Regions from separate parts of the Paenibacillus sp. BAC0078 genome, predicted to be linked through region 1. Evidence: riboswitches for the same ligand, from Rfam matches in the RefSeq annotation. Region 1 holds a riboswitch; the other holds the start of a gene.
The links. Region 1 has a riboswitch for glycine ahead of gcvT (glycine cleavage system aminomethyltransferase GcvT). Riboswitches for the same ligand answer to the same signal wherever they lie in the genome.

Region 2: another riboswitch for glycine. It lies ahead of ACX1DY_RS31000 (amino acid permease); the one in region 1 lies ahead of gcvT (glycine cleavage system aminomethyltransferase GcvT).

Annotation. Positions count from the first base shown of each region.
Region 1 is NZ_JBTLRW010000011.1:172,936-178,783, reverse strand. It holds gene uvrB (excinuclease ABC subunit UvrB) at 1-1,735, opposite strand, end outside; gene ACX1DY_RS20620 (flagellar motor protein) at 1,916-2,701, shown strand; gene ACX1DY_RS20615 (flagellar motor protein MotB) at 2,698-3,579, shown strand; gene gcvH (glycine cleavage system protein GcvH) at 3,921-4,313, opposite strand; glycine riboswitch at 4,497-4,593, shown strand; gene gcvT (glycine cleavage system aminomethyltransferase GcvT) at 4,781-5,848, shown strand, end outside.
Region 2 is NZ_JBTLRW010000037.1:2,992-8,839, forward strand. It holds gene ACX1DY_RS30990 (C40 family peptidase) at 80-1,117, opposite strand; gene ACX1DY_RS30995 (sporulation protein) at 1,292-2,065, shown strand; gene ACX1DY_RS31000 (amino acid permease) at 2,139-3,530, opposite strand; glycine riboswitch at 3,686-3,765, opposite strand; gene ACX1DY_RS31005 (MGDG synthase family glycosyltransferase) at 3,916-5,103, opposite strand; partial or broken gene ACX1DY_RS31010 (5-methyltetrahydropteroyltriglutamate--homocysteine methyltransferase) at 5,325-5,450, opposite strand; gene ACX1DY_RS31015 (AraC family transcriptional regulator) at 5,474-5,848, opposite strand, start outside.

The DNA of each region.
Region 1 (5,848 bases):
TTTCCCGGCGGCGCTGGGTTTCGCTCATCGCCTTCTCCATGGATTCCGTGATATGATCGCCATACATAATAACGCGGCCGCCGGAGTTACGGGCGGCGCGGCCGATGGTCTGAATCAGCGAACGCTCTGAGCGGAGGAAACCTTCCTTGTCGGCATCGAGAATCGCAACCAGCGATACCTCAGGCAAATCCAGACCTTCTCTTAACAGGTTGATCCCGACGAGAACATGAAATGTCCCCAGCCGGAGGTCACGCAGGATCGCCATCCGCTCCAGTGTTTTGATGTCGGAGTGCATGTAACGCACTTTAATACCGATTTCCTTGAAGTAATCGGTCAGGTCTTCGGACATTTTCTTCGTTAGGGTTGTAACCAGCACACGCTCGTCGCGCTCCACCCGTTCACGGATTTCGCTGATCAGATCATCAATCTGGCCTTCGGTCGGACGCACCTCGATGATCGGGTCCAAAAGACCGGTAGGACGAATTATCTGCTGCACCATCGTATCACAGTGTTCCATTTCGTAAGGCCCGGGTGTTGCGGACACATATACGATCTGTTTCACCTTGTCTTCGAATTCTTCGAACTGTAGCGGCCGGTTATCCAGCGCAGACGGCAGGCGGAAGCCATGCTCCACAAGCACCGTCTTGCGCGCCCGGTCACCGTTGTACATCGCCCGGATCTGCGGCAGAGTCACATGGGATTCGTCAATTACAATCAGCATGTCATCCGGGAAATAATCCATCAGTGTATAGGGGGTTGCTCCAGGCTCACGGAAGGTGAGCGGTCCTGAATAGTTCTCAATCCCGGAGCAGAAGCCGACTTCCTTCATCATCTCAATATCGTAGCGGGTCCGCTGCTCCAGCCGCTGGGCTTCCAGCAGCTTGCCTGCGTCCCGGAGTACAGTCAACCGTTCTTCTAGTTCGCGCTCAATGTTCACCAGGGCCACTCGCATCGTTTCTTCCTGGGTCACAAAGTGCGATGCCGGAAAAATCGCCACATGATCGCGTTCCCCGATCAGCTCGCCGGTCAGCACATCAATTTCGGTAATCCGCTCGACCTCATCGCCGAACAGCTCCACACGAATCGCATGCTCGCCTTGTGAAGCCGGGAAGATTTCTATCACATCACCGCGCACCCGAAATGTGCCGCGCACAAAGTTAATGTCATTGCGCTGATACTGGATATCCACAAGCCGGCTCAAAATCTGGTTCCGCGGCTTCTCCATTCCCACGCGCAGCGACAGCAGCAGACTTCCATATTCCTGCGGCGAGCCGAGGCCGTAAATGCAGGACACACTGGCTACAATGATCACGTCGCGCCGTTCGAATAAGGAGCTGGTTGCAGAGTGGCGAAGCTTATCAATCTCTTCATTAATGCTGGAGTCTTTCTCGATGTAGGTATCGGAGGAGGGAATGTACGCCTCTGGCTGGTAATAATCGTAGTAACTGACGAAGTAGTCTACCGAATTGCTTGGAAAAAACTCTTTGAATTCACTTGCAAGCTGTGCAGCCAGCGTCTTGTTGTGCGCAATAACCAGCGTGGGCCGGTTCAGCTTGGAAATCATTTGCGCGATGGTAAAGGTCTTGCCCGTACCCGTTGCTCCCAGCAGCGTCTGGTGCTTCTTGCCCTGCCGGATGCCGTTCACTAACTCTTCTATGGCATGAGGCTGATCGCCCTGGGGTGAATACTCGGACTCCAGTTCAAAAGTCTTCGTGCTGACGACAATATCACTCATTTGCCCGTCTCCCCTCTATCGTCTAAAATATATGAATACATATAATTGTGGCCCTGTTTATTCTCTCTCCATACCTTGCTCAAAAAAATGGAAGATAAGAATACTTGTTCCCGTTTATTATACAGTGTTGCCTAGATTGTTGCAAACCATAATATATAGAAACTTAAGGAGCCTGAACTCATGGATATCACTTCAATTATCGGCCTGCTGGCCGGACTCGCGGCAATGATCGGAGGCTTCTTTTGGGAAGGCGGTAGCCTCACCGGACTGCTGCAGCTGAATGCCGCGCTGATTGTGTTCGGAGGCACGTTCGCCGCTGTGCTCATCAGCTTTCCAGCCTCCAAGCTGCGCCGGGTACCGGCTGCGCTGCGCGTGGCTTTTGGCAAAAAATCCGACAACCCAGAAGAAAAAGCCGAGGAGCTCATTTCCATGGCGGCCATTATGCGGCGCGGCGGATTGCTGGCGCTGGAAAAAAGAGCGGAGGAGCATCCCGATCCCTATACCCGCGAGGGGCTGATGCTGATTGTCGATGGAACAGACCCTGTGCAGGTGCGGCAGATTTTGGAGCTGGAAATGGATGCCAAGGAGTTGAAGTACGAAGGCTATGCCAAAATTTTTGAAGCGGCAGGCGGCTATGCTCCTACTATGGGTATCATCGGCACAGTGATGGGACTGATCCGCGTGCTCAGCAGTCTTACCGATCCCTCCAACCTGGGAGCTTCCATTGCAGTTGCTTTTACAGCGACATTGTACGGTGTGGCCAGCGCCAATCTAATATTTTTACCCATTGCCTCCAAAATCAAATCCCGCTGCCAAAGCGAGCTGGCAACTATGGAAATGCTGCTGGTCGGCATTCTTGCCCTGCAGAACGGGGATCATCCGCAGCTTGTGCGCAGGAAGCTCAACCCCTTTATTGATGATTCTGCCAGAGGGTACGGCACTGAAAGTGCAAGAGGCCCATTATGAGGCAGAGAAACCGGAGGAGCCGACGTACGGGCGGATCGGAGAGCCGCGACCGCTGGATGATCACCTATGCGGACCTCATTACGCTATTGCTGATCTTTTTTGTGGTATTGTATGCCATGAGCAGTCTGGATGCCCAAAAATTCAGTATTGTTACCAGTTCGTTATCGGATACCTTCAAGAGCGGAAACCCTGTACTGGATGGCGGCGATGGCGTTCTGGATGGAGAACAAGGGACGAAACCCGGAGGTTCGGGGAATGGGCAGAAAAATGCAAACAGCGGCAATACCAATAATGGGCCTGCTCAAGGGCAGGAAAATCCCGCTGCCAGCCCTTCAGCCAGCACACCCCCTTCAGCAACGGGAGATGATCGAGCGCCGTCAGAGCGTGAGCTGGCCTTCCGCGAGCAGGAAGCGAAGCTGGCCGACCTTATGGGCGTCATCACCCAATATGTCAAAGACAATAACCTGGGCGACCAGATTTTTGTTGCGGATAAGCCGCAGGGCATCTTGATTACGCTCAGCAACCGTTTTCTGTTCGATGTCGGCAGAGCCGAGCTGAAGTCGCCCGCGCTTCCCGCGCTGCGGCAATTGTCCGGTCTCTTCCGCAACATTGGCGCCACCATCAGCATCGAAGGCCATACGGACAATACACCGGTATCGGCAGGCTCGCGGTATAATGATAACTGGGAGCTGTCCGGCGCCCGCGCCCTCTCCGTGCTGCGCTTCTTTCTCGACAGCGAGGGGCTGAATCCGGGCACTTTCCAATATGCCGGCTATGCGGATACTCGCCCTGCCGCCAGCAATGCTACCGCAGAGGGACGGCAGAAGAACCGCCGTGTTGAGATTACGGTGCTGCGGCAGCTTCAAGAGGGAGAATAGATTCGCCGAGGGATTGTACAGCCTCCTGCACCAGTGCCGATCTGCTATGGAAAGGCGTGAATTTTGTGCCGGCAGGAGGCGCGATTGCCTGTCTTAGCTCGGGTATTGGTCGATGCCCTGGATATAATCCCTATGGTGATATTCGCTATGATTGTCCTCACTTTTTTGCCGTTTTTTCGGCATATGCACCCACAGTTTTATTCCGAAATATTGGAGTTTCCTTCCTGAATACATAAGTAAAAAACGCACAAAAAGACAGACCTCACACATTAGTAACATCCGATGTGATATGAGGGATCTGTCTTTTTTATAAGCCGAAAACGGTACAGTTTACCGGGTCTTTATTCTCCAACCAGCTCACGGTAAGCCGCCGCATTCAGCAGACCGGATGCCGCATCTGCGAACTCGCCGGTGATTTCCAGCTCAAAAATCCATCCGCCGCCGTAAGGCTGGTCATTGATCAGCTCCGGGCTTCCTTCCAGCGCATCATTGATCTTGGTCACAGTCCCCGACACCGGGGAATATAGCTCGGACACCGTCTTGACAGATTCAATGCTGCCTACGCTGTCGCCTGCCGAAATTGCTGCGCCAACCTCAGGAAACTCCACAAATACGATATCGCCGAGCAGATGCTGGGCATGATCCGTAATCCCAACACGTACTACACGCCCTTCACCCTGCTGCGCCCATTCATGCTCTTCGCTGTACAGCAGGTTGTCTAGCACTTCACTCATTCCTAGCCGCCTCTTTTCCAAATTTGGAGTTGTAAATTTAGTTATAGACTAAGTTATCGCGCTGCTCAATGTCAATATAACTGACAGGAAAATAAATTTTGTCATCTTTTTGACGTTTTTTTGTTGACAGCAGAGTTGTATACCCGGTTTAATGGAGTCAGTAGAACACAATACGGTTTGCGAATGATGGCATAGGGAGAGACTGTCTCACAGGAGGACAGCGCCGAAGGAGTAAGCCCGGGAGGGTGAATCTCTCAGGCAAAAGGACCTTTGCCGGACGCATCTCTGGAGAGCTATCCGGACCTGCCAGGCAGTGTCACGGATCACCAACGGGGAAACCTGCGCACAAGTGCAGCAGGGTAACTCTCAGGTACAAAGGACAGAGCAGAAGGCTATTTATGCGGGTGCGCATATTTTGTCTTTCGTCTGTCCTTTTTTTGCGTGTAATCAGACAAAGGAGTGAGCACATGGATGCTTTGAAAAGAACACCTTTTTACGACCTCTACTCTGCCTACGAAGAATCCAGATGCATTGATTTCGGCGGCTGGGAGCTGCCGGTGCAGTTTACGGGAATCGTGAAGGAGCATGAGGCGGTCCGCCGGCAGGCCGGACTGTTCGATGTGTCGCATATGGGTGAATTCATGGTCAGCGGCAGCGGCTCGGAAGCTTTCCTGCAGCAAATGACCACGAACGATGTCAGCCGTCTTGCGGATGGCGCTGCGCAGTACACGCTGATGCTCTACCCGAGCGGCGGGGTTGTCGATGATTTGCTGGTATACCGTCTTGGGGAGGAACGTTACATGCTCGTCGTGAATGCCTCCAATATCGACAAGGATTTCCAGTGGCTGCAGGAGCATCTCACCGCTGAATTCTGCGGAGTCACCCTGAGCAATGTCTCGGATGAGACGCTGCTGCTCGCACTCCAGGGACCGCTCGCCGAAACGATCCTTGCTGAAGTAACCTCAGCTCCCCTGGCTGAGCTTAAGCCCTTTCACTTCATCGAGCGTGCCGAAGTGTGCGGCGTGGAGGTTCTGCTCTCCCGTACCGGCTATACCGGCGAGGATGGCTTCGAGCTGTACGCCCCGGTGGAAACGGCCGCGGTCCTATGGAACGGCCTGCTGGCGGCAGGTGCTCAGTACGGCCTGACTCCCGCAGGGCTTGGCGCACGTGATACACTTCGTTTCGAAGCGAAGCTGCCGCTGTACGGCCAGGAGCTGTCGGCGGACATTACGCCGCTGGAAGCAGGTGTCCAGTTCTTCGTGAAGCTGGACAAAGCCGATTTTATAGGCAAGGACGCGCTGCTGAAGCAGAAGGAAGCCGGGCTGCCCCGCCGCCTAATCGGCCTGGAAATGCTTGACCGTGGTATCCCGCGCTCACATTATCCGGTCTACGCGGACGGAGTGAAGATCGGTGAAGTCACCACAGGCACACAGTCGCCAACGCTGAAACGTAATCTGGGCCTGGCCCTGCTGGATGCCGCCTACACAGAGATTGGAACGGAAGTGTACGTGGAGATTCGCGGCAAGCAGCTTAAA
Region 2 (5,848 bases), on a different contig from region 1:
GTGCGCAATTTTTTTATATCAAAGAACCCGGCAAAGTCTGCCGGGTTCTTTTTGTATTCATCTTTTGATTGGGTGCTGCTTATAAAATTCTGCGGGCGGTTACGAACCGCTTCTTCCACTGGCCGTCGAAGGCCTCCATATGCACGTTAAGTTTGGTGGAGTACGTATGCAGGAGCTGATTATTCCCGGCATATATCGCTACATGACCGATGTTCAAGCCGCGTGCGCTGAAGAACAGCAGGTCACCCGGACGCAGCTCATTCAGCCCTACCTCCTTGCCCTCCTTCGCCTGGTCATAGGACACGCGGGGGAGCTCGATGGACAAGGTATCCTCGAATACGCGCTTCACAAAAGACGAGCAGTCGAAGGTTGCGGTCTGGTCAGGTGAAGCGCCGAACTCATACGGTGTGCCAAGGAAGGTCTTGCCGTAAGCGATCAGCGCATCTGCCTGCTTATCTGCGAGCAAAGCGCTGGTGTAATCGGTGTATTTCGGTTTGGCCGAGATGTAGCCCGTCTGGTTGTCCCCGGTTCTCACCTTCAGCCACAGCGCATCGGCAACGCTCTCCACATGCACCTTCGTACCTGCGGAGAGCAGTTCCGGACTTACCGGATTACTCTTCGCATCCGGTAAGCTGCGCAGGTTGACTCCACGGAGAATCGAGGTTTCATAAATAATGGAGGAGATTTGCACGGATTGAGTGCTCGGCACCCAATCTACCTTACTGCCCAAAGCTTCGCTGATGAAGCGCAGCGGGATCATTGCCGAATTTCCGGCGATTTGCCCGGGAACCTCCACACTCAGTGTCCGCCCGTTCAAATCAGCAGTCAGCGCCCCAATACGGTAGGTAAGCGTGGTATCCGCCTTGGTTGCGGTGACGATTTTGTCCGCGTTGTTCCATGACAGCTTAGCCCCTTGCGCTTCGAACAATCCGCGCATCGGTACGAGCACTGTCCCGTTCAGATTCAGCGGCGGGACTCCGGGCTCAAGCCGCTGTCCGTCCAGATAGATGGAGATATTCCGGGCTTCGGCCTGCGGCCGGGCATCTGCATGGATAACACCCGAGGAATAGAGTGAAAGGGCTAGCAGAGACAGAAGTGCAGCATTTCGTTTGATCATATGTTCATCACCTTGTGTATAGATTTGCTACTACACAGTTGGACGAGGCAAAAGCAAAATGGTTTTGTGGTAATTGATGGTAAACAATATCCTTCCGTAAGTTCGAAACCTCAATTATTACTTATGCGTATCATTGGGTACGCAAAGAATAGAGAGGAGATATTTCCATTGTCCATGTTCAAACGTATGCTGGCGAGCGCCGGAATTGGTGCCGCCAAGGTTGATCTTATGCTTCATCAAGATACGGTGAGTGCCGGAGATACAATCACCGGTGTCGTTCAGATTCAAGGCGGCCGTGTGGATCAAAAGATTGATGATGTTTACGCTTTTGTCAAAACGCGTTATGTGAAAGAGTATAATGATTCAAAATCAAATGTCGAAGCAACTGTGGCCAAAATTTTGCTCGCTGAGAAATTCACCGTAGAAGCCAATCAAGTCTATGAGTTCCCTGTCTCCTTCCAGCTTCCGCCCTTTACCCCGGTGACAATGGGCAGAACGCCGGTGTGGATTCACACGGGTCTGGATATCAAGGAAGCGCTGGATCCAACCGATCAGGACCATCTGCAGGTAATGCCGCATCCCCATTCAGCTATTATTCTTGATGCAGCCGATCTGCTCGGATTTAGACTTCGTGAGGTAAGCTGTGAATATGCACCGCATTACGGCAAAACATTCGGAATGCCTTTTATCCAGGAATTCGAATTTGTCCCTACCTCCATGTTCCGTGGCCAGCTGGACGAACTCGAAGTCATCTTCTATCCGGATGAGGATGGCGTCGGCCTGCTGCTGCAGGTTGACCGCAAGGCACGCGGGCTCGCCGGCCTATTCGCAGAAGCTCTGGATGCGGATGAGAGCTTTGTAAAGCTGCGTTTTGACCGTAACGAGCTTGCTTCCGGAGCGCATTACATCGCTGACCGGCTGGCCGATACAATCCGCAAATACGCTTAAGCACGGAATAAATATAAAATGGCGGCATCAAGGAAGTTACTCCCTGTGCCGCCATTTTTCTTCGCCTTACATGTCAGGCATCTACGGATTGCTTGCTCTGCACTGAACCTGTATGGTCTACTTCCCGCTTTCTTTTATTCGTGGAATATAGAACAAATAGGAGAATAAACCATACAGGTGTCAACAATAAGGCCGGACGTGTATCTTTTGCAAATAGCATAATTATAAGGATGACCGCAAACAACGCCAGGACAACATAATTGATAAATGGGGTAAACGGTGCTTTAAATTTCGATTTTGCCTGTAATTCCGGCTTTGTTCTCTTATATCGTAAGTGGCAAATTAGAACGATACCCCAAACCCATATAAAACAGATAGCACTGATCGTTGTTACGATGCCAAAGGCTTGCTCTGGAATAAGCTTGCTCAAAAGAGCTCCCACGGATAGGACAAGCGTGGATGTCAATAATGCGCTGCTTGGTACATGATTTTTATTCAGTTTTGCAAAACTGGCTGGAGCCTGGTTATTCTTGCCCAAATTATATAGAATCCGGCTTGTTGAAAACATCCCGCTGTTACAAGCAGATGCGGCAGATGTTAATACGACAAAGTTAATAATTCCTGCGGCAACCGGTATCCCGACTAAGCTGAATGTTTTAACAAAAGGACTTTCTGACGGATTCAGCTCTGTCCACGGGTTAATGCATAATAGGGCGATAATTGCCCCAACGTAGAAGAACAGAATTCTTAAAGGAATCTTATTGATGGCCGAAGGAATATTTTTTTCCGGATTAGCTGTTTCCGCTGCCGATACCCCCACCAATTCCACACCAACAAAGGCAAACACAACCATCTGGAAGGAGAGCAGGAAACCCGAAATTCCGTTTGGAAATATTCCCCCATGTCCCCAAATATTTTTAAGTGAAACCGTTCCTGCATCTGTTTTGAAGCCGATCACCAGCAAAATAACCCCGATGGCAATTAATGCGAGGATAGTCACCACCTTGATTAGCGCAAACCAGAATTCCAGTTCCCCGAAATTTTTTACCGTTAATAGATTGAGCCCTAATAAAATGATTAAGCAGATGACTGCAGGTATCCATTGCGGGATATCAAACCAATATTGCACATATACCCCAACAGCGATGATATCAGCCATAGCCGTCATGATCCAGCAAAACCAATATGTCCATCCGGTGATAAACGCTGCCCGCGGTCCAAGATAATCTTCAGCAATGTCTGTAAAAGATTGATATCCTGCTTTAGACAACAAGAGCTCTCCCAGTGCCCTCATAACGAAAAAAACAGCGATACCCACAATTAAATAAGCAAAAATAATGGATGGCCCTGCCAGTTGAATAGCTTTACCCGATCCTAAAAACAGTCCGGTACCAATAGTGCCGCCAATTGCAATGAGCTGAACATGCCGATTCTCTAAGTCTCTCTTTAATTCTTGTTGTGCCAAGATTAGCTCCCCCTCAATATTTCTTTCATGTGAAAAAACGAACAAGTAATAATGCCAATAAAAAAAGAGATTGGATACGCTCCAATCTCCGGGTCATAAGAATAACAAATAATATATGCTATTCTGATTATTATCAGGATAACAAATAAATTATTCAGTACTCTTCTGTCCTTTTGCCTGAGATTGTGAACCCTTCGGCGCCGTGAATTTCCACGGTCTCTCCAGAAGCTGCTCCTGCTATAGTGTGATCCATAGCAATCATAGCTTGCTAACTATTCAGTTTTTAATGGTGTGCCGCTTTTAATTTTTTTCAATACTAAACCTAGTTAAATGTTTTGTCAACGATAATAAATACAATGGAACGAATCCGGTGCCGATGTATTTCTTAATTCGCCATTTGTCCGGCCAGTCGCGGCTCCTTCATCTGCTCACGATCCGGAACAGAGCCGGATGCTGGCTGCAGCAATTGCATTACCGTCTGTGCGCAGCGTTCCGGCTTGTAGACAGGCTGCGGATTCAGTCTTTTCACTTTCCCGTAGCCGCTGCTCCCCGCGCTTTCGCCCGCAATCCGGCGGAACCATATGTCCAAAGCATCCCCGGAGGCCAGCACTTCACCATATCCGCTTTTGACGAAATATTCGCAATTTTTTGTTTCCTGCCCGGGCAGGGACTCAAAAAACAGCATCGGCAGCCCCTTGGCCAGCCCTTCGGTACAGGTCATACCGCCCGGCTTGGTAATCAGCAGGTCGGATGCATCCATCCATTTGCTGATCTCGCGGGTAAACCCGAGCACGATGATGTTGGGATGGTCAAAACGGGGATCATTCCGCAGCTTGGCAGCCAGTTTAGCGTTGCTTCCCACGCAGCATACGATCTGCACACGCTCCCTCCAGGCGGCGAGCCTTGCGATGAAATCCTCTTTGAACAACAGTCCCCAGCCGCCCCCCATCACAAACACGGTAGGCATATCCTTGATGGCCAGTTCTTTTCTTACGACCTGTTTGTCACGGACGCTCCAGAAATCGGGGTGCACCGGAATGCCCGTCACCTGAACGGCTTCCGGCTTAATGCCGCGCTGGATCAGCAAAGCGCGCACTTCCGGCGCGGATACGAGGTAGCGGTCCACACCGGGCGTAATCCATGAACTGTGCGCATCATAATCGGTAATAACCGTGTAGAGCGGAATGTCCATGCCGGACCTCTTCAGCCTGGAAATGATCGCGCTAGGAATGGGGTGCGTACAGATGATCAGGTCGGGCTGCAACTGTTCTATGACCTGGGCCGTATGGTGATAGAACATTGTGTGCAGCGCCATCCAGGAGAAGCGTCCGACCGGCTTTTCATATTTCATGCGGTACATCATGCCGACCAGGGTCGGACTTGTATTCACGGTCGCGCGATATGCGGACAAAATCAAAGGAGCCGCCGTAGGATTTAAAAAGGACCCCAGCTCCATCACCTTCGTTCGAATGTTCCGGTCCATCTTTCTTAATCCGGCAGCCAGAGCGTAACCAGCCTGAGTATGACCGCTTCCGAATCCTTCCGAGAGAATCAGCACTCTTGTTTTGCGCATCGTTATCACCTGCTCCTTATTATCCGCCGCCAATCGGGCAGCCTTATTTTCCGTCAACCAACTCTTTTACAAGTTTATTCCTTCTGCAGCGCAAACAAAATGGTCTGCGGACCGGTCCTGCGGCTGGACTTAAGTCGGGGAGGAGGACAGAACGCACCTTTAGCCGTACGGATGATCATCCGTACGGCTAATATCGTGGTACTCTCCTGCCAGCTTATTGATTATTTCCAGATCTCTCCGGCAATTTCATTAATAAAAGCAAGCTTGCGCCACTGCTGCTCTTCTGTCAGATGGTTGCCTTCTTCCGTAGAAGCGAAGCCGCATTGCGGGCTCAGGCAGATCCGGCTGTCCGTTCGGTATCAAACTATGGTCATTCTTTTTTCGTAACAGGTATCCAAATCTCGCTTTTAAAGGTAGGCGATGTTACCTCCTTACTCTCATTCCATAAGATTTCGGGCCCTGGGGCTAATTCGTAATTTGAACAGGGGAACCATTCAGAATAAATACGCCCCCATACATTTTGTAAAGTATCCGGGAACGGTCCTACTGCTTCGAATACGGCCCAACTTACTGCCGGTACCTCTAATTTTGCCAGATGCTCAGGGCACTGCTTGGTTGTAGCCACGCCAATATAGTGGTCAAGCTCCCCCTTTTCCTCCATGCGTCCTTCAGTAAAATTCGTCGACGCTTGAATCAAGCCCAGCGGTTCAACGTTCGAAAGCCTTTTGAGTTCGTCAATGTCGGT